2 regions of the Paenibacillus sp. FW126-R14 genome follow, and region 2 is predicted to be linked to the other one. Evidence: a T-box and tRNA genes for the amino acid it is inferred to sense, from the RefSeq annotation. Region 2 holds a T-box; the other holds one or more tRNA genes.

Region 1 (10,774 bases), on a different contig from region 2:
CTACGGCGGCGCCTGGAGCTGGGACCGCAAAGCGGTCCTCGTGAAGGTTAACGGCCGCACGCTGGCCGGCTCCATGCACGGCATGCCGCATGGCGGAGACGGCATCCCCGGAAATGACTTCAACGGTCATTTCTGCATTCACTTCCTCGGGAGCGTCACGCACGGCTCCCGCTCCTCTGATCCGGCGCACCAGGTCATGGTGCACCGCGCCGCAGGCTTGCTGACGTCCTACATCAGCAAGCTTTCGCCTTGGGCGCTGATCGACGTCTGGATCAGCGGAGCGAACCAAGGTGACCTGCAGCTGCTGCAGGTCACTACAGGGCAAGAGCAGGCGGTGCATGTGCGCAGCATGCGCCGCCTGTCCAAGTCCGTGGAGCGGGATGTCTCCCAGCTCCTGGAGCTTGAGACCGCGGTCGACGTTACGGTTACACCGGCACGTGCTTCCGCGCCAGCCCACAGGCGTGTGCTCTTTCGGCTCGAAAGAGCGTCGCTCGATTCGCGCTGGTACATTCGCAGCGCGGTCATACAATGACAGAAAGCCCGTCATCTCCCCTTTCACATGAGATGACGGGCTTTCTTTTCTTATTGCAGCGGCTGGCCGGAAGCTTTCCGCAGTTCATTCGCCAATCGGTGGAACTCCGCGCGAGCCGGGAGCGAGGTCGTGGCATCGTAGCCGGCGGAAAGAAAAGGAATCATCACATTGGCATCTTTTGGTGCAAGCGGATACGTAACCGGCGTTGTTGCTGTGCTCCACCAACCTTCACTGCCATAGGACTCATCTTGATCGATTTGGATGCCATTCGCAGAAACATCGTTCAAATATTGATAAATGTGAATAAAAGAGGATTTCGCTCCGCCGCTCCAGGCATAGGTTTGCCAAAAATGCGAGCAAGCCCCCGCATTCCTAACGGCTTCCATCACCGCATAAGAGCCATATACCCCTGTGGTATAATCCGGTGTCGCCTCGCTTGCCCCTTGGATATATGCAATGACAGTCGCCATTTGGGCGCTTGTAGCATCAAAATCGACTGCAAAATAAATACAGCTTCCTGCAGGTTGTCCCAGCTGATCAGCCACCTGCAACGCAGCAGCGCCGTCAGCCAGTCCCGCGGTCCTTCCGCCAAGTGCCCGATCTGCCGTTGTTTCGAAGACGGATACGATTTCCAATCCTGCTTGGCTGATCGCTTCCGCTTCGCTCTTCGTTAATGCCTTGCTCCCGCTCGGAACGAGATATCTGGCCACAAACGAGTAGCCATCCTTGACGAAAGTAGCGGCGGTTTGTGCCGTTAAAGGTGTTGAGCAATCAAAACCTTTGGTCACTTTCTATCACCTAATTTCTACTAGTTTCCTACATCATATGCTCGTAGAAAATAGCTGCTACACATCTAATGAGTTACTTATCAAAGGAAAGCAAAAAAGGCCCCTACCTATGAAGGTAAGAAGCCTCTTGTTAAGGGTTAAGCTTTTGTACGGTTCCGAATCGTTTGGCATTTCTGGCGCGCGCACGCTCGATCTCAACGTCCCGGTTGCGCGGCTCCGCATTCGTTACAAGCGAATCCATCAATTGACGTGCAGCCTGCGCCACCTCGTGAACCGCTTGGTTGAACGCTTCCTCGTTCGCCTTCGAAGGCGCGGCGAAACCCGAAATCTTTCTCACGAATTGTAGAGAAGCTGCCCGAATTTCATCATCCGTTGCAACAGGATCAAAATTAAACAGCGGCTTAATATTTCGGCACATCACAAGCAGCTCCTTTTTCAAAATGGCGGGAAGGGTTAGGTGATTTAATTCCTTCAGTTTAACTTATCTACATATGTTTGTAAAACTCAAACCCCCGCCTTATCGGCTTGAACACTATTTTGCAGTGGCTGTAAGCTGCGCTTTTTACTTCTAACCGATAGGATGAAACAAATGAACAAGACTAGACACGCCAGCGTATACGGATAATTGACATCCAAGTCGAATAAAAAGCCAGCTGCAATAGGTCCGGCAATATTCCCGAGACTAGTAAAAGCAGAGTTCAGCCCGGCCACGTAGCCTTGCTGATCCTTAGCCACCATTGACATTTGCGTACTGATAGCCGGTCGTAAAATATCGATTGCCAGAAATACAATAAAAGTAACGGCAAAAATCATCCAAAATTGGTGAACGAATAGCGTCAGAAAAATAAACAAGCCTGCAAAGAAAAGACAAACGGAAATGACCCGCCGCTCCCCGAAACGGTTCAAGATCCAGCTGAAGGCCGTAACTTGAACCACGGCGCCAGCGATGGACCCGAATGTGATGATAAAGGCGATATCCTTTGGCTGAAACCCGAATTTCCGATCCACAAACAGCCCAAAGATCGTTTCAAAATTAGCAAGTCCGAACGACATCACGAAAACGATGATTAAGCCTAAAAAATAAGGCTCTCTATAGGCGTACCTCAATTGAGATAAAAGCCCTCTTTTTGGAGCTTCAAACGGTGGTGTATCTGATGCATTCTCTTGTGCAGGAAGCGACTCCCGAAGAACTAGCATGGTGATGCATGCCGCGAGAATCCCCGCCGCCGCCGCGAAATAGAAGGGCATGCGGATACCGAATTCAGCAATATAACCGCCAATGCCCGGTCCAATAATAAAGCCTGTTGTAATTGCTGCTGTAATATACCCCATCCCTACCGCACGCTCTTCCGGTGTCGTGATATCTGCTGCGTAGGCCATAACGGCCGGCATAATCATTGCCGCACTGATGCCGCCCAGCATCCTCGAAGCAAAGAGCAGGCTAGGCGAGCTGGCTAATCCAAACATGACCTCAGAGACAGCGAACACCATCATGCCGATCACAATCATTCTTTTTCTGCCGAAGGAATCGGCCAAACGGCCGGCGAGCGGCGAACAAAGAAACTGCGTCAGCGAAAATGCGGCGACCAACAGGCCGATAATCCCTCCTGTAATGCCCAGACTCTCCATAAACTTAGGCATAATAGGGATGACAAGTCCTATTCCGGAAAAGACCAGAAGCAGATTAAGCATGAGTATGAATAAAGCTCCCTGATGTTTTGTCAATAATTTCATTTCTAATATCCTCCCATTCCGATAATACTGAATAAATATTCAGGATTATAATAAAAAAAAGGGGCTAACGTGCCGGCTTGGCAATGCCCTGCAGAAACACATCCATAGCCGACCGATAAGCCGCTAGCGCTTCCTCACGTTCCATTCTTCGGCTATGTTGACTTAGCCCAAGCAGCAGACTGTCCAAAATAATCGCAAGAGTGGACACATTCGTAATTTCAAATTCATGATGATCGATCCCCGTCTGGAGCAACTGCCGATTAAAGTCAATATAGCCTTTGACCATTTCGTTAATCCGCTCCTCCACTTCCGGAGCTTTCTCTGCATTATTGAAGAACTCATCCGCGGCCTTCGTTAACGGATGACTCAGTTGATCATGCGCCAAATGCTCGGCCATGCCATATAATTTATCGGTTATGGTAAGGTACTGCTTTTCCTTGACCAACCAAGTCCTATCCCATTCCCTGTTCCAATCTTCAAGCAAGAATAAGAAAAGCCCTTCCTTGTTCTTGAAATGATAATAAATGTTACCGGCACTGCACCCGGCAGCTTTTACAATGTCTTCAATTGCGGTGGCTTTGTAGCCTTTTTGAGCAAATAAAGCCTTTGCCGCATCGGCGATCTTCCTCTTTGTTTGCTCGGTTTGCTGCTTCTTTTTATTCACACATGCTTCACCACTTTCCAGCTGACAGAACTTTAAATAATACTGAACATTTATTCAGTATTATAAGTGATAATTGAAGTCTTTGCAAACTCTTGTAAATGTGCACAAGCCCCTCAATCTCCACTTTGTATAAGTAGTAGAATGAGAGGCTTGCTTAATGTCCGAAAATAATAAAAAACCCTTATTTATCAAGGGTTTCCGTGCTATGGGCCCAGAGGGACTCGAACCCCCGACCAATCGGTTATGAGCCGACCGCTCTAACCAACTGAGCTATAGGCCCTAATGAAATTTGGTTGCGGGGGCAGGATTTGAACCTGCGGCCTTCGGGTTATGAGCCCGACGAGCTACCGAGCTGCTCCACCCCGCGTCATGTGTGCCGCTCAACAGCGACAAAAATAAATATACACTAAGCGCGAGTGGTAAGTCAAGCGTTAATTTTTAGAAGTCACGCAGAAATTTACGTATTGTAACGAACGCCGAAACGTCCCTTTTTCGACTTGAATACTTCCACTTCTTGCGGGCATTCATACCCATAAATCCACCAGTCTTCTTCCATTCTTTTCGCCAAACAGCCCGCTTGAAACTTGGAATCATATAATTTGGCCCAATATATCCAGTTCATCGCAATCACTCCGTTTTGTTTAAACTGATAATGCTATCTTATCCAAAATGAAACGGACTTATGAGTTCGTCGGAACTGACAGGAAGATGCAGCTGGCAAAACGATAAAAAAACCGCTTAGACTGTGCTTTCGGCACAAATTCCAAGCGGTTGTCTACGCATGCAGCTATTGTTTAAAAGAGGTCAGCAGCCGTTTAACGGTTTCTCCATATTCGTTTGTGAAGGTCTCATAAATTTTGACTTGAATCGGATAATCCAATTGACCGGATCTCACGTTGAAATCCATCGTATTCGTCCCACTGTGCAATCTTCCTTCGCCGGCCAAATCCTGCGTCGTTTTACCAATCGGATTTCCGACATTATCAAATATTTCAAAGGAAAGCTTGTTGTTATACTTATCGACTGTAACCAGTTCATCCGGTTTGATGTCCAGCTCCAGCTTCAATTTGTAGTCATAAGTCAAGGCAGCCAGATATAGCGCTGTAATGCTCCAGTCCTTAATTTTGATTTCATATGGATACACCTGAATAGCATTGTTCGTCATATCATTTTTCTGAACGGGCACTTTTGCCGTAGCCAGCAATGATTTGTATGTTGTATCTGAGCTTGTTTGTTGGCTGTAGAGATTCATTTTCAAGCCCTCGCCGGTTTCTGAGGCCGGAAGAGCATACGAGTAGCTGACAACATAGGAGGCCTTAGGAACGACGCTCAGAGCTGTAGCTGCCTGCCTTTTGCCGCCGTAAGCATATCCGTCTTTACTGACAAGCTCGGTTTGAATGGCCGGAATCGGGATCGGACGATCGCTGTTATTCGTCAATTTAAACTTGGCAATTGCCGTGTTGAAACCGTCGTCTTCATTATTTGTAATATGGAGCTCTACTAGCGATACATCGACATTGGACGGTACGAATTTGTTCGTCGAATCCAATTTGACAGGCGTGCCCAGCGTGTAGGCTGGAGCTGGAATGACGCCTTGCGTCGCTGCCCCAATCGGGAGCAGGATGTTCGCGCGCCCTACGCGGTACGTTTCCTCTTGAAACTTGCCGTCGCCCAGCGCCGTGACAAAGCTTTCCGGAGACACGACGTTCAAACTGGTGAATTCTGTGTCCAAATCGGTAGGGATGACGACATGGATATACTTTTTCTCACCCGGGTCAAGCACAACGGAAGCTTCGGCGCGGTTGCCGGAGTATACCGTGCTCTCCGTCCTGCCGTCGATTCCGAAATTCGGGACCGTTTGGCGTTCATTCGTCGGGTTTACGACTTGAATTTGCACGACGGTTGACACGCCTTTGGCTGTAATTTCCTTATGGATATCCACAGGGATGAATCCAATCGGGGACTTCAAGGAAGGCAGCGTGAAAGGCTCTCCCCATTTGAGGAGGGCGGATGATTTGGTAATCGTGCTGTCACTGCCATTCCACACCAGCGCCGCGTCAACAGGGACGCTTAGCAGTGTCGTTTCTTTTTTCGGATACACTTCCATATCAACATCAACAAAGCTAAGCTCACTTAGTTCAGCGTCATCGCTGCGCTCTACAGTACTCAAGTAACTGAGCTCTTGCTGCGATTTTGGTTGGATGGATTTTGGATTTTTGGCGCTTGGCTGTAGTGTATATACGGTACCATCCGCCATGCTGGCGCGTATTTCAAAATCAGGCACTCGAGTCACTTTGCCGCTTGTATTTTTAATCCGAATGACTGCGCCAAGCTTCGTTGAATTGGATTCATGGTCATTGAGCATGCTTTTGATCTCAACTTCAACGTTATTTGTCAGGACATAGCTCGTAATTGTGCTTGTTTGAGCAAAAGCAGCCGGGCTCACACTCTCCGCCGCCCATGCAGGAAAAGAAGCGGTAGTTAAAAGTGCAGCGGATAGTACAATGGTGGCCAGCGATTTCTTCATTTTCTTATTCACGTGGTTCTCCTCCTTGAGCTCATGTTAGTTGCTCACTTTAATTTTATCTCCATCTTTCAATTGGTGCTGTCCGGATGTAACGAGCATTTCGCCTTCTTTAACGCCGGATAACACTTCTTGATTCGTTTCATTTAAACGTCCAAGCTCAACCTTGCGCTTTTGAACCGTTTCCCCGTTCACGATGTAAACAAAGCTGTCTCCGCCTTCGCGAACGATGCTAAGACTCGGGATGACAGGCACGATTTGCTCGTCATCTTTTGTAAGCTCGACTTGAGCCTTGGATCCGGGCTTCAGCTGGCCATCCGGATTCGGAATTTCAAGCTCCAGATCGTAAGCTTTGGATTGCCCGTTTATCACATCGGATAAATACGTTACTTTGGCGTTGGCTTTATCTGTAGCCCCTGGAATGTAGAACGTTAATTCGCCTTTGCCGCGTACGAGATTGGCGGAAGCTTCGGTCAGCTGGGATTTGATTTTGACCGGATTCGTTTGCTGCACTTCACCGACACGGCCGCCCGGGGCTAACGTTTGGCCTACTGTTATGTTGAGATCCGTTAATACACCGGATGCAGGCGCTTTTACTTCGAGATTGCTAAGCGTTCTATCGATATTCCGTGCGCTAACTTGTGCAGATTCCAGGCTAGTTTCCACTTGCGCTAGTGAATTCGTCTCTTGCAATGTTTTCAGAGATCTACGAGCGCTCTCCAAATCTTTCTTCATATTCGTAAGTGCTGTTTCTGACTGCTCCAATTGCGTTTTGGTAGCTGTTCCTAGATCATAATCATTGCGAACCCTGTTATACGCTTTCCCTAGATCGCTAACTGCTGTTTCCAATTTCGAAACCCCGTCTTTGGCATCCGCGATTCCATTTGCTGTCTTTTGCTTAGCTTCGACAAGTCCTGCCTGAGCTCCTTTGATGCTCACAGCATTTAAATCTTTTTGAATCAACACATCCGTCGGATCCAAGCGGAAGAGTACATCGCCCTTCTCTACTTTATCTCCGCGTTTCTTTACTATTTCGATAACTTCCCCGCCCGACTTCGCCACTACATCCAATTGAACGGATGAAACAACGTCTCCTACTTGTTCAATCGGATTGCCAATTTTCTGCTTCGCAATTTTAGCCGTTTTCACAACTTTAACCCCTTGCTCGGCAGAGGCTGCCGGTGTGGCGCTGGGGCTTGCTGCCGGTGTGGCAGAACATCCCGCGGCGATCGCCGCGCTTAGCGCGACGACACCGAATAACTTGACACTTTGCTTAATCGTAAACAACTGACGTTTCATATTCGATTTCTCCTTTTCCCCTGTTCAGCTTATTGAAGCGCAGATGGTGCTTGCTCCGATTGAATGGAAGACGACTTCCCTTTTCTTTTGAACCAGCGGCCTTCTCTTTTCTTAAATAAAATCTCGTACATGATAGGCACGATAACTAATGTTAATAGAGTTGAAGTCGTAAGACCGCCAATAACGACGACAGCTAATCCTTTGGAAATGATCGTTCCTTTCGATAAGCCAAGTCCTAATGGCAGGAGGGCAATGATCGTTGCGCCAGCCGTCATAATGATAGGTCTTAAACGTGTAATCCCTGCCTCGATAAGGGCATCGCGAATGGAATAATTTTGCTCTCTTAGCTGCTGCACACGGTCTACAAGTACAATCGCGTTCGTTACGACGATACCGATCAACATGAGGAATCCGATCAGTGACGTAACATTGATGGATTCTCCGGTAATAAGAAGTCCTAGAAGCCCCCCAATCGCCGCAAGCGGCAGGGAGAACAGAATGGCTAACGGCGCTCTTGCGTTTCCGAACGCAATAACCATTACAATGTAAACTATGAAAATGGAAGCAAAGATAGCAATGAACATCTGCATGAAGCTTTTGTTAATATCATCGGAAACCCCTTTGACTTCACGGGAAACGCCCGATGGCAGCTCCAGCTTCGCCAATTCAGCGGTTATTTTTTGGCTCACGCCGCCTTTATCGGTGCTTTCGATTTTGGCTCTGACACTTACGATTTGCTCTTCATCTTCGCGGCTTATGCTGTTTGGTGCGTCAATTTGCGTTATACGTGCAACTTCATTCAACTGAATGGTTTGACCCGTTGGCGTTTTGATCAAGAAAGTGCCTAATTTATCAACGGAGTTCTTATAGACGGGATTCAGCATAACTTTGGTCGCATACGTGACATTGTTAAACTTCAAATCTCCGAGCTTCTCTTCCGCAATCCAGGAGTTAACCGATTGTAAAATTTGCGCGGAGGAAAGATTGTATAAACGCGCCTTGTTCTGATCGACCGTAATCTCAACTTCGGTTTTGGAGTCGCTCAAGCTGTCTTTAATATCGTTAAGCTCAGGGAATTCTTTCAGCTTATCTTTTACCATCTGAGCGGCTTGCTGGAGATATAACTGGTCATCGCCTTTTAGCGCATAGGAGAAATCTGCGCCTGTAGAAGTTGGCGGCCCTCCGGTAAACAACTGGATATTGACATCCGATCCGGGCGGCATCAATTTCAGCATATCTTCCTTGTACGTTTTGACGGCTTCCGTCGCATCTGTAGCAGGAGTTAGTTCAAAGAACATCATCGCTCGATAAGCATACCGGTCGCTGGTTTGGTTATAACCGACTAGCGATTCGATATATTTGAATGCAGGATTGCCCAATTTGTCTTTATGCTGCTTCAACTCTTTTTCGAGCTCTTTGGATTTCTCATTCATCATCTCTAGGGATGTTTCGCGCGGCATCTTAATTTCGATTGCGCCTTGTTTGACAGCTTCGCTGTTCGGCATGAATGCCACAGCCAGATTCGGTACGGTAATTACAATAGAAAGAATAAGTGCTACTAATGCAATCAACAGCGTTTTGATGCGGTTATTTAAAGACCAAATGATCGCTTTTTTGTACTTTTCACCCATAGGACCGACATGATGTTCGTCGTGATGGGTAAGTTTATTGGATTTAAGCACCATCAGCTTCGCCAACATCGGAATGACGGTCAAAGCAACAATCAAAGAAGATAACAAGGCTACAACGAGTGTAATGGCAAAAGGACGGAATACTTCGCCGACTACCCCGCTCACGAACCCGATCGGTCCGAATACACCTACCGTTGTAATCGTAGAAGACGTAATCGCACTGGATACTTGTTTCGTTGCCAACCGGATAACCGATTCATTGCGCTGCTGAGCGACTTGCAGTTGGCTGTAAATATTTTCGATAACGACGATACTGTCGTCCACGACCCTACCGACGGCGATCGCCATGCCTCCGAGCGTCATAATATTCAGGGAAATGCCCAGCGGCCCCATGACTAATAACGTGACGAGAATGGAGAGCGGGATGGAAACGAGTACGATAAGCGTCATACGTATATTACGGAGGAACAGCAAGATCATAACGGAAGCAAGAATTGCGCCTAATCCGCCTTCCTGTACCATACCATGGATAGAATCTTTAATATCGTTGGCAGAATTATAAATTTTGTGGAATTTCACGCCAGGCAGCGTCTTCGCCCAGTCTGACATTAATTTATCTGCACTGTCTGCAAATTCAACGGCATTCGCCGCTTTTGTTTTGTACAATAACACACCGATAGCCGGTTTATCGTCTAATCTGGCAATAAACTTGGACTCGCTGATGGCTTCAACCTTGGCAATTTGCTTAAGGAGCAGCGTATCGCCGGTTTTTGAGTTCACTTTTAAATTATCCAGATTGTAAATGGTATCCATTTCGCCCTTCACGCGAACCATCTGCTGATTTCCGTTGAAATCCACAGTACCCGCGGGGCTTGAAACTAATGCCGCTTTAATCATGCCTGAAACGTCTGCAGGCGTTAATCCATATTGGTTAATCGCAGGAGCATCCAGCTTAATCGTAAGCACCGCATCCTGATTGCCGACAGAATCTACATGGTCGATTCCTTTTAGTCCATTGAAGCCGGGAAGAATTGTGTTTTTGTAAGCATTATCGAGCTCTGCCTGGTTCATTCCCTCATCGCCGTAAACGGCTAAGTAGTAAACCGGTTCGGAAGCGAAGCCTGCCGTTAATACTTTAGGCTTTTCGGAGCCTTGCGGAAGCTTCACATTGGAGATGAGACTTTCGACGTCCTTTTTCACATCTTCAGGCTTCTTGTCTTGCTCCAGCTCCAAAATAATTTGTGAGTAATTGTCCTGCGAGCTTGAACTTAATGTTTTTAGCCCGTCTAATCCGGCAACCGCCTTTTCCAGCGGTTTCGTAATTTCGTCTAACACATCCTTCGGAGGGGCTACGTATGTAGTACTTACGATGACGACCGGAAACGTAATATCCGGGAAACTTTCTACTTTGAGCGTCGTTGTGGAATATGAGCCACCCACGACTAACAGCAGCATGAGGATGAAAATTGCTGCTACATTTTTCATTGAAAACTCGGTTAACTTGATCATTCTCACTTCTCCCCTATCACCAGCTTTAATACTCTGACACTCACTCAACCATCATACTTGGAATTTCTTAACAAAACATAAATTTTTTCCGAA
Region 2 (10,774 bases):
GAAGAATGGGATCTAGAACGTACCCAGTCTTTTCAAAATCAGAGCTAAACACAAAAGGAGTCGGTTTACTATGAGTATTGCCGTAAAATATGTAGGTCTAGACGTATCCAAGGATAAAATTGTTCTTGCCATCGCTGATGAAGGCCGGGATACCCCCAGATATTGGGGAAGCATTCCACATACTAAAGAGGCGGTTCGAAAACTTGTTGGACAATTAACAAAAGAGGGCGATGTGAAGCTAGATGTTTGCTACGAAGCAGGGCCTACAGGGTTTGATCTGCGTCGGTGGTTCCTGGAATTGTTCGTAGAATGCAGTGTCGTAGCGCCTACTGAAGCGTTAACAGGACGTACAAAAATTAAAACAGATAAGAAAGATGCGATTCGCCTGGCACAGCTTTGGCGGGCAAGAGAATTAACCGCCATCTATGTACCTTCGCCTGAAGATGAAGCACTTCGTGATCTGGTTCGGGCTCGAGAAGATGCAGTCGAAGATCAAAATCGCAGCCGGCAAAGATTGATGAAGTTTTTGCTTCGGCATCAACGGTTGCTCCCACAAGGAATGAAGCCATGGAACTCTGCTCATGAAGAATGGCTGGACACTCTACGCTTCGAACGAGAGTGCGAAGATTTCGTTTTCCAGGAATATCGCAATACAATCTGGCAAGCTAGTCAGCGTATTCAGCGCTATGAAATAGAAATGGAAAAACAAGCTAAATCAAGTTGCCAAGCGCCCATGATCAGGGCCCTACAGGCCCTGCGCGGCGTTGCACTCATAACGGCGACAACACTAGCCGCAGAACTGGGGGATATTGCGAAGCGTTTTTCCCACCCAAGGCTACTCATGTCTTATGCAGGATTAGTACCCAGCGAGCATTCAAGTGGAGGCAGACGCTGGCAAGGGGGGATTACCAAAGCTGGCAATGCACATATCCGCAGAGTTGTAATCGAAACCGCATGGAGCTATCGCCACTCACCCGCCGTACGAAGAGCCCTTCGAGAACGGTTAAATGGACTAACTCCTGAAATCCAGGACATTTCGTGGAACGCACAAAAACGACTTCATGCCAAATATAAACGCTTGTCAGCAAAAGGAAAGCAAAAAGGTACAGTTGTAACAGCTGTAGCTAGAGAACTGCTCGGATTCATTTGGGCCATTGCAAAAGAGATGGAAAAACAAAAACAAGCAGCCGCTTAACCTCCTGCTCCTCCATCATAAACATAAAATTGCCAGAAAGGTTGAGATGCCCAAGGTTCGATGTTTACACATGAATGACATTCTTTGGCACGGAGGCAAAGTAACTAAGCAAGGCAGAGAGAAAATCCGCGAAGGGCGCTTGTGCAAAGCTAAACAGAAATGCTCTATGCACGTCAATAGCTAGCGGGAATCAACTCTCTGGTCGTATCTATTAACTTGTGGTCGAATCCACGTATATCAGCGTGCCAACCGGCGCTAAATCCCATTTTGCCTTCGTGCCAAGGAATGTACCCATGTGAAAGTCACCTCAAAACCAAAAGAATGCAGGGAGCACGCCCCCTGCACCCCATTACTCGCCGTAAGGCAGGGTCCGGCATGATCAGCCGGACCGGAATCTAGTATGGAAAAAGAGATCGCCTGTAAAGAAGAGCACTTGACAGGCTAACTTTCGTGATGCCTAAAAATGGAACTCAGTACTAGGAGTTGCAGGTTTCGTTCATATCAGCGCTATGAAATAGAAATGGAAAAACAAGCTAAATCAAGTTGCCAAGCGCCCATGATCAGGGCCCTACAGGCCCTGCGCGGCGTTGCACTCATAACGGCGACAACACTAGCCGCAGAACTGGGGGATATTGCGAAGCGTTTTTCCCACCCAAGGCTACTCATGTCTTATGCAGGATTAGTACCCAGCGAGCATTCAAGTGGAGGCAGACGCTGGCAAGGGGGGATTACCAAAGCTGGCAATGCACATATCCGCAGAGTTGTAATCGAAACCGCATGGAGCTATCGCCACTCACCCGCCGTACGAAGAGCCCTTCGAGAACGGTTAAATGGACTAACTCCTGAAATCCAGGACATTTCGTGGAACGCACAAAAACGACTTCATGCCAAATATAAACGCTTGTCAGCAAAAGGAAAGCAAAAAGGTACAGTTGTAACAGCTGTAGCTAGAGAACTGCTCGGATTCATTTGGGCCATTGCAAAAGAGATGGAAAAACAAAAACAAGCAGCCGCTTAACCTCCTGCTCCTCCATCATAAACATAAAATTGCCAGAAAGGTTGAGATGCCCAAGGTTCGATGTTTACACATGAATGACATTCTTTGGCACGGAGGCAAAGTAACTAAGCAAGGCAGAGAGAAAATCCGCGAAGGGCGCTTGTGCAAAGCTAAACAGAAATGCTCTATGCACGTCAATAGCTAGCGGGAATCAACTCTCTGGTCGTATCTATTAACTTGTGGTCGAATCCACGTATATCAGCGTGCCAACCGGCGCTAAATCCCATTTTGCCTTCGTGCCAAGGAATGTACCCATGTGAAAGTCACCTCAAAACCAAAAGAATGCAGGGAGCACGCCCCCTGCACCCCATTACTCGCCGTAAGGCAGGGTCCGGCATGATCAGCCGGACCGGAATCTAGTATGGAAAAAGAGATCGCCTGTAAAGAAGAGCACTTGACAGGCTAACTTTCGTGATGCCTAAAAATGGAACTCAGTACTAGGAGTTGCAGGTTTCGTTCATATCAGCGCCCTGTAGTTCTCTTTTTCGCCTAAACACTCTCTAGTTCCCACTTATGTCTGAATTTCCTGTAAAATTCCCTCTAACGCCTGAATTCGACGAGCGAACTATCCTGCGAACAATGGAATCGGGGCTACTCTCTTGCACCGCCTGCGAGTCAGCCCCTTTCCCCACCTTCTACTCAATCAGCAACAGACATTCATACCCACCGAACGAAACCTTCTCCATATTAGCCACTTGCGCATATCTGACTTCAGAAAGCAGCACATTCTCCTGCAAAACATGATCGAAACGCTCAAGCGCCGCTCTCAAACGAGCATCGACGTGAAGCGTCAGAATTACCCGTTTCTCCAGCGGTAAATCGAGCTTCTTGCGATAATCCTGAATGCCGCGTATCACCTCGCGAACAAGTCCCTCCTGTTCCAGCTCCTCCGTGATGGCCGTATTCAAAGCAACATTGATTTGGTAACCCGCCGCGGAAGCAAAGCCTGCTTTGCCCAGCTTTTCCACAAGCAGCTCATCCAGTGTGAGATGTATGGATTCGCCCGCAATAGTAACGTCCAAATATCCGTTGTCAACGGCTTGTTTGGCATCTGCCGCGGAGAGCTGCTTCAATAAATTCTGGAGGGGAGCGACGAATTTTCCGTATTTTTTGCCGGCAGCCTTTAAGTTTAATTTTAAACCATAGTCCACGAAGGTGCTCTCGTTCTTCTCCATACGAATCTGTTTCACATTAATTTCATCTTTGATGATGTCTTCAAATCGTTCCAGATTAAACGCACGATCGAGCGTGACAATGAGCTCAGATAAAGGCTGACGCGTTTTGATCCGGGTCTCGTTCCGAATGCTGTGGGCCAGCTCAACGATTTGGCGTGCGGTTGCCATATCGTTCTCAAGCGTCTCGTCGATCGCTTCTTCTTTCACCTTCGGGTAGTCAGCCATATGAACGCTTCCTTCGCCGCCAAGGTTGCTGAAAATATCCTCGGCAATGAGCGGGATGTAAGGGGCGGTCATCTTTGCGAATGTGATCAACACTTCGCGCAGCGTTTGGTAAGCGGCTATTTTAGCCTCCGTCATTTGACTGCCCCAGAAACGGTCGCGAGAACGGCGAATGTACCAATTGCTCAGCTCATCGACAAAAGCTTCCATATGTTTGGCCGGATTCAGAAAATCGTAATCCTCCAGTCCTTTCAGAACGATCCGCAGGGTGGTATTCAGTCTGGACAGCACCCACCGGTCCAATTCGCTCTTCGGCGCTTGCTGTGGGTAGTCTTCGGCTCTATATTGATCAATCATGGCATACAGGGTATAAAAATAGTGCGAATTGTTGATCGTATCCACCACTTTTGACTTCGCATCGGTTACGATTTGCTTGGAAAACCGTTTGCTGTTCCATGGTGCGCTATCAGCCAGCAGAGCCCAGCGGAAAGCGTCCGCTCCGTATTCCTCTATGATTTCCCAGGGGTCAATGACGTTCCCTTTGCTTTTGGACATCTTCAGGCCGTTTTCATCCAAAACATGCCCGGTTGAAATAACCGCCTTATAGGGCAGCTCTCCGTTATACAAGGTCGATACCGCCATCAAGCTGAAAAACCAGCCTCTTGTTTGGTCAATGCCTTCGCAAATCATATCGGCAGGGTACTGCTCTTGGAACTGTTTCTTGTCACCGAAAGGATAGTGGTACTGTGCGAAAGGCATAGAGCCGCTGTCAAACCACACATCGATCACTTCCGGCGTTCTTTCCATGACTCCGCCGCAGGAGCAGCGCAATTTTACATCATCCACATAAGGTTTATGCAATTCCAAATTTTCATCGAGCGGCGATATGGATTTTTCCTGCAGTTCTTTTCTGCTGCCAGGGGCATCCTCTGCCCCGCAATCCTGACAAAGCCACAGATTAAGCGGAGTCCCCCAATAGCGGTTGCGGCTAATATTCCAATCGACCAGCTCCTCCAAAAACTTCCCGAACCGCCCTTCCCGAATATGGCCCGGGTACCAGTTCACTTGGCTGTTGTTTGCAATCAATTGGTCCTTCACGGCCGTCGTTTTGATAAACCAGCTTTCCATCGCATAGTAGAGAAGCGGAGATTTACAACGCCAGCAGAATGGGTAGCTGTGCTCATACCGTTCCTTGGCGAACAGCAAGTTGCGTTCGGACAAGCTTTTGACAATATCCACATCGCAATCCTTCACAAAGCGTCCGGCAAAATCAACAACCTGATCGGTATAACGGCCGGCCTGATTCACAACGTTCACAAAATCCAGCTCATGCTGGCGGCACGTGCGGTAGTCATCCTCCCCGTGCGCCGGTGCGATATGAACGATCCCGGTCCCGCTCGTATCGCTGACATAGTCCGCATCGACCACGATATGACCCCGGTTCACACGGATGTAGCCGAAAGGCGGCTCATAGGCGGTTCCTACGAATTCCTCCCCTTTGTGCGTCGATAGGATCTCATAATTCTCTTTCAATACTTTTTCTGCAAGATTTTTGGCGACCACGTAGACTTTGCCGTTATGTTTGGCTTTCACGTAGTCGATGTCCTTGTTTACAGCAAGCGCAACGTTCGCAGGAAGCGTCCAAGGCGTCGTCGTCCAGGCAAGGAAAATGTCTTCGCCGTTCCGGCTGCGGAATTCCACCGTCGCGCTCAAATCTTTGACATTTTCATAGCCTTGAGCCACTTCGTGCGAGCTGAGCGTCGTTTGGCAATCGGGACAATAAGGGCTGACACGATGGCCTTTATAAAGGAGTTCTTTCTTATGAATCTCGGATAAAACATGCCAGACGCTCTCGATATAATCATTCGTTAACGTCACATAGGGGTTATCCATATCGGTCCAATACGCGATAGCTTCCGTCAGTTCGCGCCATTGCCTTTCGTATTCGAACACGCTGTCTTTGCACTTTTGCACGAATTCGGCGATCCCGTATTTTTCGATTTCCTGCTTGCCTGAAATGCCCAGCTGCTTCTCCACGCCAAGCTCGACGGGAAGGCCGTGCGTATCCCATCCGGCTTTTCGCACGACGCGGTAGCCTGACATCGTTTTGTAACGGCCGATAAAATCTTTAATTACACGCCCGAGCGCGTGACCGATATGAGGCTTGCCATTGGCGGTAGGGGGCCCCTCATAAAAAACAAAATTCGGTTTGTCGCTCCGGTGGTCGATCGATGCGCGGAACGTATCGTTTTGCTGCCAGCCCTTCAGGATACGCAGCTCGCGGGTCCTTGCTTTTTCTTTTACATCCACTTTTCTCATGCGGAACATCCTCTCTCTTTTTAAAATAAAAAACAAAAAAATCCCGCCCCCTAAGGGACGAGATTCAACTCGCTATACCACCCTTGTTCCGGTTGATCCATAACTCGATCCCCGTCACCTCCGCCTACGTACCATCATACGCGCCCCATGTAACGGCAGGATCCCGGGTCAGCTTACTCCAACTGCTTCAGCTTTCCTTCTCGGAGAGGATTTTCGGCTAAGTCTTGAACGTTGGCTTTCAGCACAATGGCCAACTCTCTGGGGGACAAGGGATTAGCGTACTCGATCTCGTCAATGAATTTACTCAGAACATTCAGTTAGTTCAGTTCTACACCTTTTTGAGCGAATTGTCAAATAAATGAGGGAAATATGGGCTGGGAGCCGAATCTTTATTTATATCCAGACTTTACCAAGAAGTTGCCTAGGGCACATGGGATAATGTCTTTATAAGCTGATTTCATATTGAGGTGGAGGTAGCTATAATGTCAAAGTTTACGATTCGCATGATGCGGCAGCCGGACGATTATGCGGCGGTTGCTCCGCTGCTAAATTTGATCTGGTCGGAGCCGACAACCGCTGAACGACTGCAGAAAGAAGAGGATAGTATTCCCCCCGGCAAGCTGCATTACAATGAAGATGGCCATCTGATGGGATGGGATCGCCCCAAATGGGTGGCGGAAGACGAGCATGGACAAGTGGTTGGCTACGCGATTGCCTGGCGAGCTCCATGGACGGAGCCCGGAGCATTGAGCCACACCGTTGTCGTTCGCCCGGAAAACCGCGGGATCGGGATAGGAAGAGATTTATACGAGGCGCTCCGGCAGTGGGCATTGGAGGTCAGAGCCTCACGATTGATCGACTACATGAGAGAAACGGACGAGAAATCGCTGGCTTTTGCCGAACGTCGGGGCTACATAAAGGAACGCCATACGTTCGAATCCGTTCTGGATTTGGCAGCATTTGATGGCGGCACGCTGTACGAGTCGGTAAACGAAGCTGAGCAAGCCGGCATCCGGTTTATTACACTGGCCGATGAGCCTGGCGAAGACAACGAGCGAAAGTTGTATGAGCTTTATAAAACTACACATCCGGATATTCCCGGCTACTCAGGCAGCTTCCCTTGGTTCGAGGAATGGAAAAAATGGAGCATCGGGCAAGCCGGCGTTCGCCCGGAATGGATTCATATTGCCAAGGACGGCGACCGCTATATTGGCGTAGTCACGCTCCAACAGAACGAGCAAACTCGGGCTATGTATCACGAATTCACCGGCGTGCTTCCGGAATACCGGGGCCGCCGTATCGCGCTCGCCCTCAAGATGCTCGGCGTGCAAACGGCCCGCGCATGCCATGTTCCTTATTTGCGTACTCATAACGATTCCATGAATGGCCCTATGCTGCGAATAAACCGCGATCTGATCGGCTTCCGGGCGGAACCCGGGAGTTACAAGATGGTGTGTGAGCTCAAGTAATCGCCATGGGAAACGGAACTACATTTGGCCTTACATTTTGCGAAATAGCGAACTGTAGTTCCCTTTCCATCCATGAAAGGCGCACGCCGTGTTTACCCATGAACCCTTAACTTCTTTTTAATTCTTCCCGCAATCAGCTCCAGCAAGATGGCAAACCCCAGGATGAGATACGTAATAGCACCAATTTCCCTCACATCATAATAATAAGAGCTGGCCATGAACATATCGTACCCAATGCCGCCTGCTCCGGCCGCCGCCCCCATGGCTACTGCGACTGCGAAATTGATCTCAAAACGCATAAACGTCCATGAGATCAAGTAGGAGACAGACGATGGCAGGACGGCTTGAAACACAATTTGCCACCAATTGGCTCCGCTTGCTTTCAAAGCCTCGATCACCCCTTTGTCCAGCTCCTCGAAAGATTCCGAGTACGCTTTAACCAAGTAGCTGATGGAATGGAACGTCATCCCGATCACGGCTGCGACACTGCCTAGCCCCGCTGCAACCGCAAAAATCAAAACCCACAAAACCGTGGGAACTGCTCGAATAAAAGCAACTATGCCTTTAACGATGATGGAAACTTTAGGACTGGAAAGATTTTGGGCAGCCAATAGGCCGAGGAACAAAGCGATGACCGATCCGAACAGCGTTGTCAGAAACGCCAGTCCCAGTGTAATGGTCAGCTGTTGAACCGCCTCGACGAAGGACAGGTGTTTGAAGAGCGGTTGGAAGAACATCGTTTTTACCGTAAGGGCTGTTGAATAGATAGCATCTAAGAGCTCAATGTCCTTATAGTCAAACGTAGCGAAGGCATACAGCGTCAATACCGCCAACGCAGCCAAAGTGAGCCGGATCACCACCGTTTGTTTGTTGAATGGCTTTCTCTTGATGCTCTCTTTGATGGAGACAGACTGGATAGCTTCTTGAAGTCCCATTTTACAAAATCGCCCTCCTAACATAGGTAGAAACCGTTTCGATGATAAAAATCGTGAGGACGATAACGAGGACGACCAAGGAGGCAGAGCTGTAATTTAGACTTTTGTAATATAAGCTGAAAAGAAAGCCGATACCGGTGCCGGTCAAAATGCCAATCAACGTAGCTTGACGGATGTTTGTTTCCACCATAAACAAGATCCAGCTGAGCAGCTGCGGAATACTGGCAGGCAGCACCGATTGAAAAATGATCGGGAAATAGCCTGCCCCTGTCGACCGCAGTGCCTCAACCGAGCTGCTGCTTACTTCGTCAATCGACTCCATGAAGGCGCGCGTTAAGAAACCAAAGGAGCCGAAGAAGAGCGCGAAATAGCCCGTCAGCACATTTTGCCCGAAAGAAATCAATAGAATCATCGACCATGCAGCGACATCAATATTGCGAAATATCGTTGCAATCGATCGGCTTACAAAACTGAAAACACCGCCCGTGCCTGTCGTATGAGAGCCTGCGATCGCAAACAGCATGGCGAAGACGGCTGCAACTGCGGTTGCTGCGATAGACACCAGCACCGTCTCAGTCAGGCTGCTCATAATGGCCGGAAGCCGCTTCATCGCTTTTTCATTGGGATAAAAGTTGCTAACCGCCCATTCAGCCGCTTTCGGTATCGAGGTGAAGCCCTTAATGACGTTATAGTTCGTAATCACAATAGCGATCAGCGTCAGTGCCAGCAAGAACGTACAGAAGAGCAGCGTGTTCATCCGCTTTCTGGCAAAAAAGTTATCCCGCATATTGCGCCTCCAGCTCGTCTGTTTGCTCTTCAAGCTCCGCGCCGTAAATCACAGAAAGCTGATCGCGCTTGATCTTCGCTGGAGGTCCGTCGTAGACAATCGTTCCCTTGTTCACACCGATAATACGGTCCGAATATTTCAGCGCTGCGTCCACCTGATGCAGGTTAACGATAACCGTAATGCCCATGTTGGTAGAGATGGCGCGCAAGTAATCCATGATGACTTTGGAAGCGTTCGGATCGAGCGAAGCGATAGGTTCGTCGCACAGCAGCATTTTGGGATCCTGCACTAGGGCACGGGCAATGCCTACCCTTTGCTTTTGCCCACCGCTCAGTTGGTCACAGCGCTTGTAAACCTGCTCTTCCAGCCCGAGTATTTTCAGAATCGCATAGGCCTGGCGCTTTTCCTCTTTGGAGTATAGTCCCAGAACTCCTTCCAGCGTGGACTTATAGCCAAGCCGTCCGTGCAGCACGTTTTCGATGACGCTTAACCTGTTCACTAAATTGTAGTGCTGAAACACCATGCCCATCCGGGTTCTCAGCCGTTTCAATTCGCTTTTCTTGAACTCCATAATGTTCCTGCCGTCGAATATAATTTCTCCGCTGCTCGCGTCGATCATCCGGTTAATACAGCGAAGGAGCGTTGACTTGCCCGCCCCGGAGGGGCCGATAATCGACACGAACTCCCCTTCTCTCACCGTGAAATTAACATCTGATAACGCTCTTGTATCCGCACCGTACTGCTTTGAAACCTGCTTGAATTCCAATAACGTTGTCATAGCGGCTCCCTTAATCGGTTTGTCATTCATGAGGATAGACTTAGTTGGACAGCATTCTGACTGGATTGAAAAACGCATCTTCTACAGGCAGGAATTTTTCTTTCCCCGTCTTTTGCTTAAACAAACCGGAATCCTTTGAATCCTTAGGCAGGAAAATATTCGTGTTCTTCGTTACAGCATCGGATATGAAAGCATCCCGCAATTTTTTCTGATCTTCTGCGCTAATGGTGCCCGTGTTGATGGCAAACGGCGAGTTCAATACCGGCGTAACGGAAATAAGGCTAAATTCTTTGCCGACTTGCGTGTTGAACGGTTCTGCCGCTCCCTGCTTCACTTTATATACCGCTCCAGCCGTATTGGCCTTACCGGAGCTTAGGTCAACATAGTTGGCGACACAAGTGTCGCAGAATGCCGCTACGTCTGCTTTACCCGTCAATAGATTGACAGCCGCCCCTTGGTGTGAACCGCCGAACAGCACTTCACCGAAAAACTTATCCTTGCCGCCTTGAAGCAGATCATCAGCGGTCAAGCTTTTGAATTTGTCTTTTTTGCTAAAAAAGTTCACGATGTTCGCAGACGGCACTTTAAATCCGGATGTGGAAGAGTTCGACACGAACGAGAATTTTTTACCGGCAATATTGTCAATCGAAAATCCATTACCGCTCTTATACGCTTCTTCCTCGCCTTTTCTTACGCTTAACCAGCTGTAGTATACAGCATCCTCCAGGGTGCCTGACTCTCCGCTCGGCACAACCAACGGCTGAACCTTATTATTCTTTGCATTGGCTTCAACATATCCTTGCGGTCCCATATAAGCTATATCTGCGCTGCCGCTGG

Evidence for each region. A T-box is a leader RNA that pairs with one kind of tRNA and senses whether it is charged. The one in region 2 lies ahead of ileS (isoleucine--tRNA ligase), so its partner is inferred to be a tRNA-Ile.
Region 1: it encodes a tRNA-Ile, which carries the amino acid that the T-box ahead of ileS (isoleucine--tRNA ligase) is inferred to sense. The anticodon was not compared.

What each region holds. Positions count from the first base shown of each region.
Region 1 covers NZ_JBYTBS010000006.1:3,574-14,347, forward strand. Annotated here, with positions in the region: gene AC3WRW_RS05780 (hypothetical protein) at 1-532, shown strand, start outside; gene AC3WRW_RS05785 (DUF1906 domain-containing protein) at 583-1,320, opposite strand; gene AC3WRW_RS05790 (DUF2277 domain-containing protein) at 1,451-1,738, opposite strand; gene AC3WRW_RS05795 (MFS transporter) at 1,825-3,054, opposite strand; gene AC3WRW_RS05800 (TetR/AcrR family transcriptional regulator) at 3,119-3,718, opposite strand; tRNA gene AC3WRW_RS05805 (tRNA-Ile) at 3,925-3,998, opposite strand; tRNA gene AC3WRW_RS05810 (tRNA-Met) at 4,009-4,085, opposite strand; gene AC3WRW_RS05815 (hypothetical protein) at 4,176-4,340, opposite strand; gene AC3WRW_RS05820 (hypothetical protein) at 4,506-6,257, opposite strand; gene AC3WRW_RS05825 (efflux RND transporter periplasmic adaptor subunit) at 6,282-7,541, opposite strand; gene AC3WRW_RS05830 (efflux RND transporter permease subunit) at 7,571-10,681, opposite strand.
Region 2 covers NZ_JBYTBS010000069.1:12,862-23,635, forward strand. Annotated here, with positions in the region: gene AC3WRW_RS29165 (IS110 family RNA-guided transposase) at 71-1,195, shown strand; gene AC3WRW_RS29170 (transposase) at 1,716-2,213, shown strand; gene ileS (isoleucine--tRNA ligase) at 2,888-5,968, opposite strand; T-box leader at 6,019-6,272, opposite strand; gene AC3WRW_RS29180 (GNAT family N-acetyltransferase) at 6,451-7,437, shown strand; gene AC3WRW_RS29185 (PhnE/PtxC family ABC transporter permease) at 7,530-8,372, opposite strand; gene AC3WRW_RS29190 (PhnE/PtxC family ABC transporter permease) at 8,374-9,159, opposite strand; gene phnC (phosphonate ABC transporter ATP-binding protein) at 9,149-9,937, opposite strand; gene AC3WRW_RS29200 (phosphate/phosphite/phosphonate ABC transporter substrate-binding protein) at 9,978-10,774, opposite strand, start outside.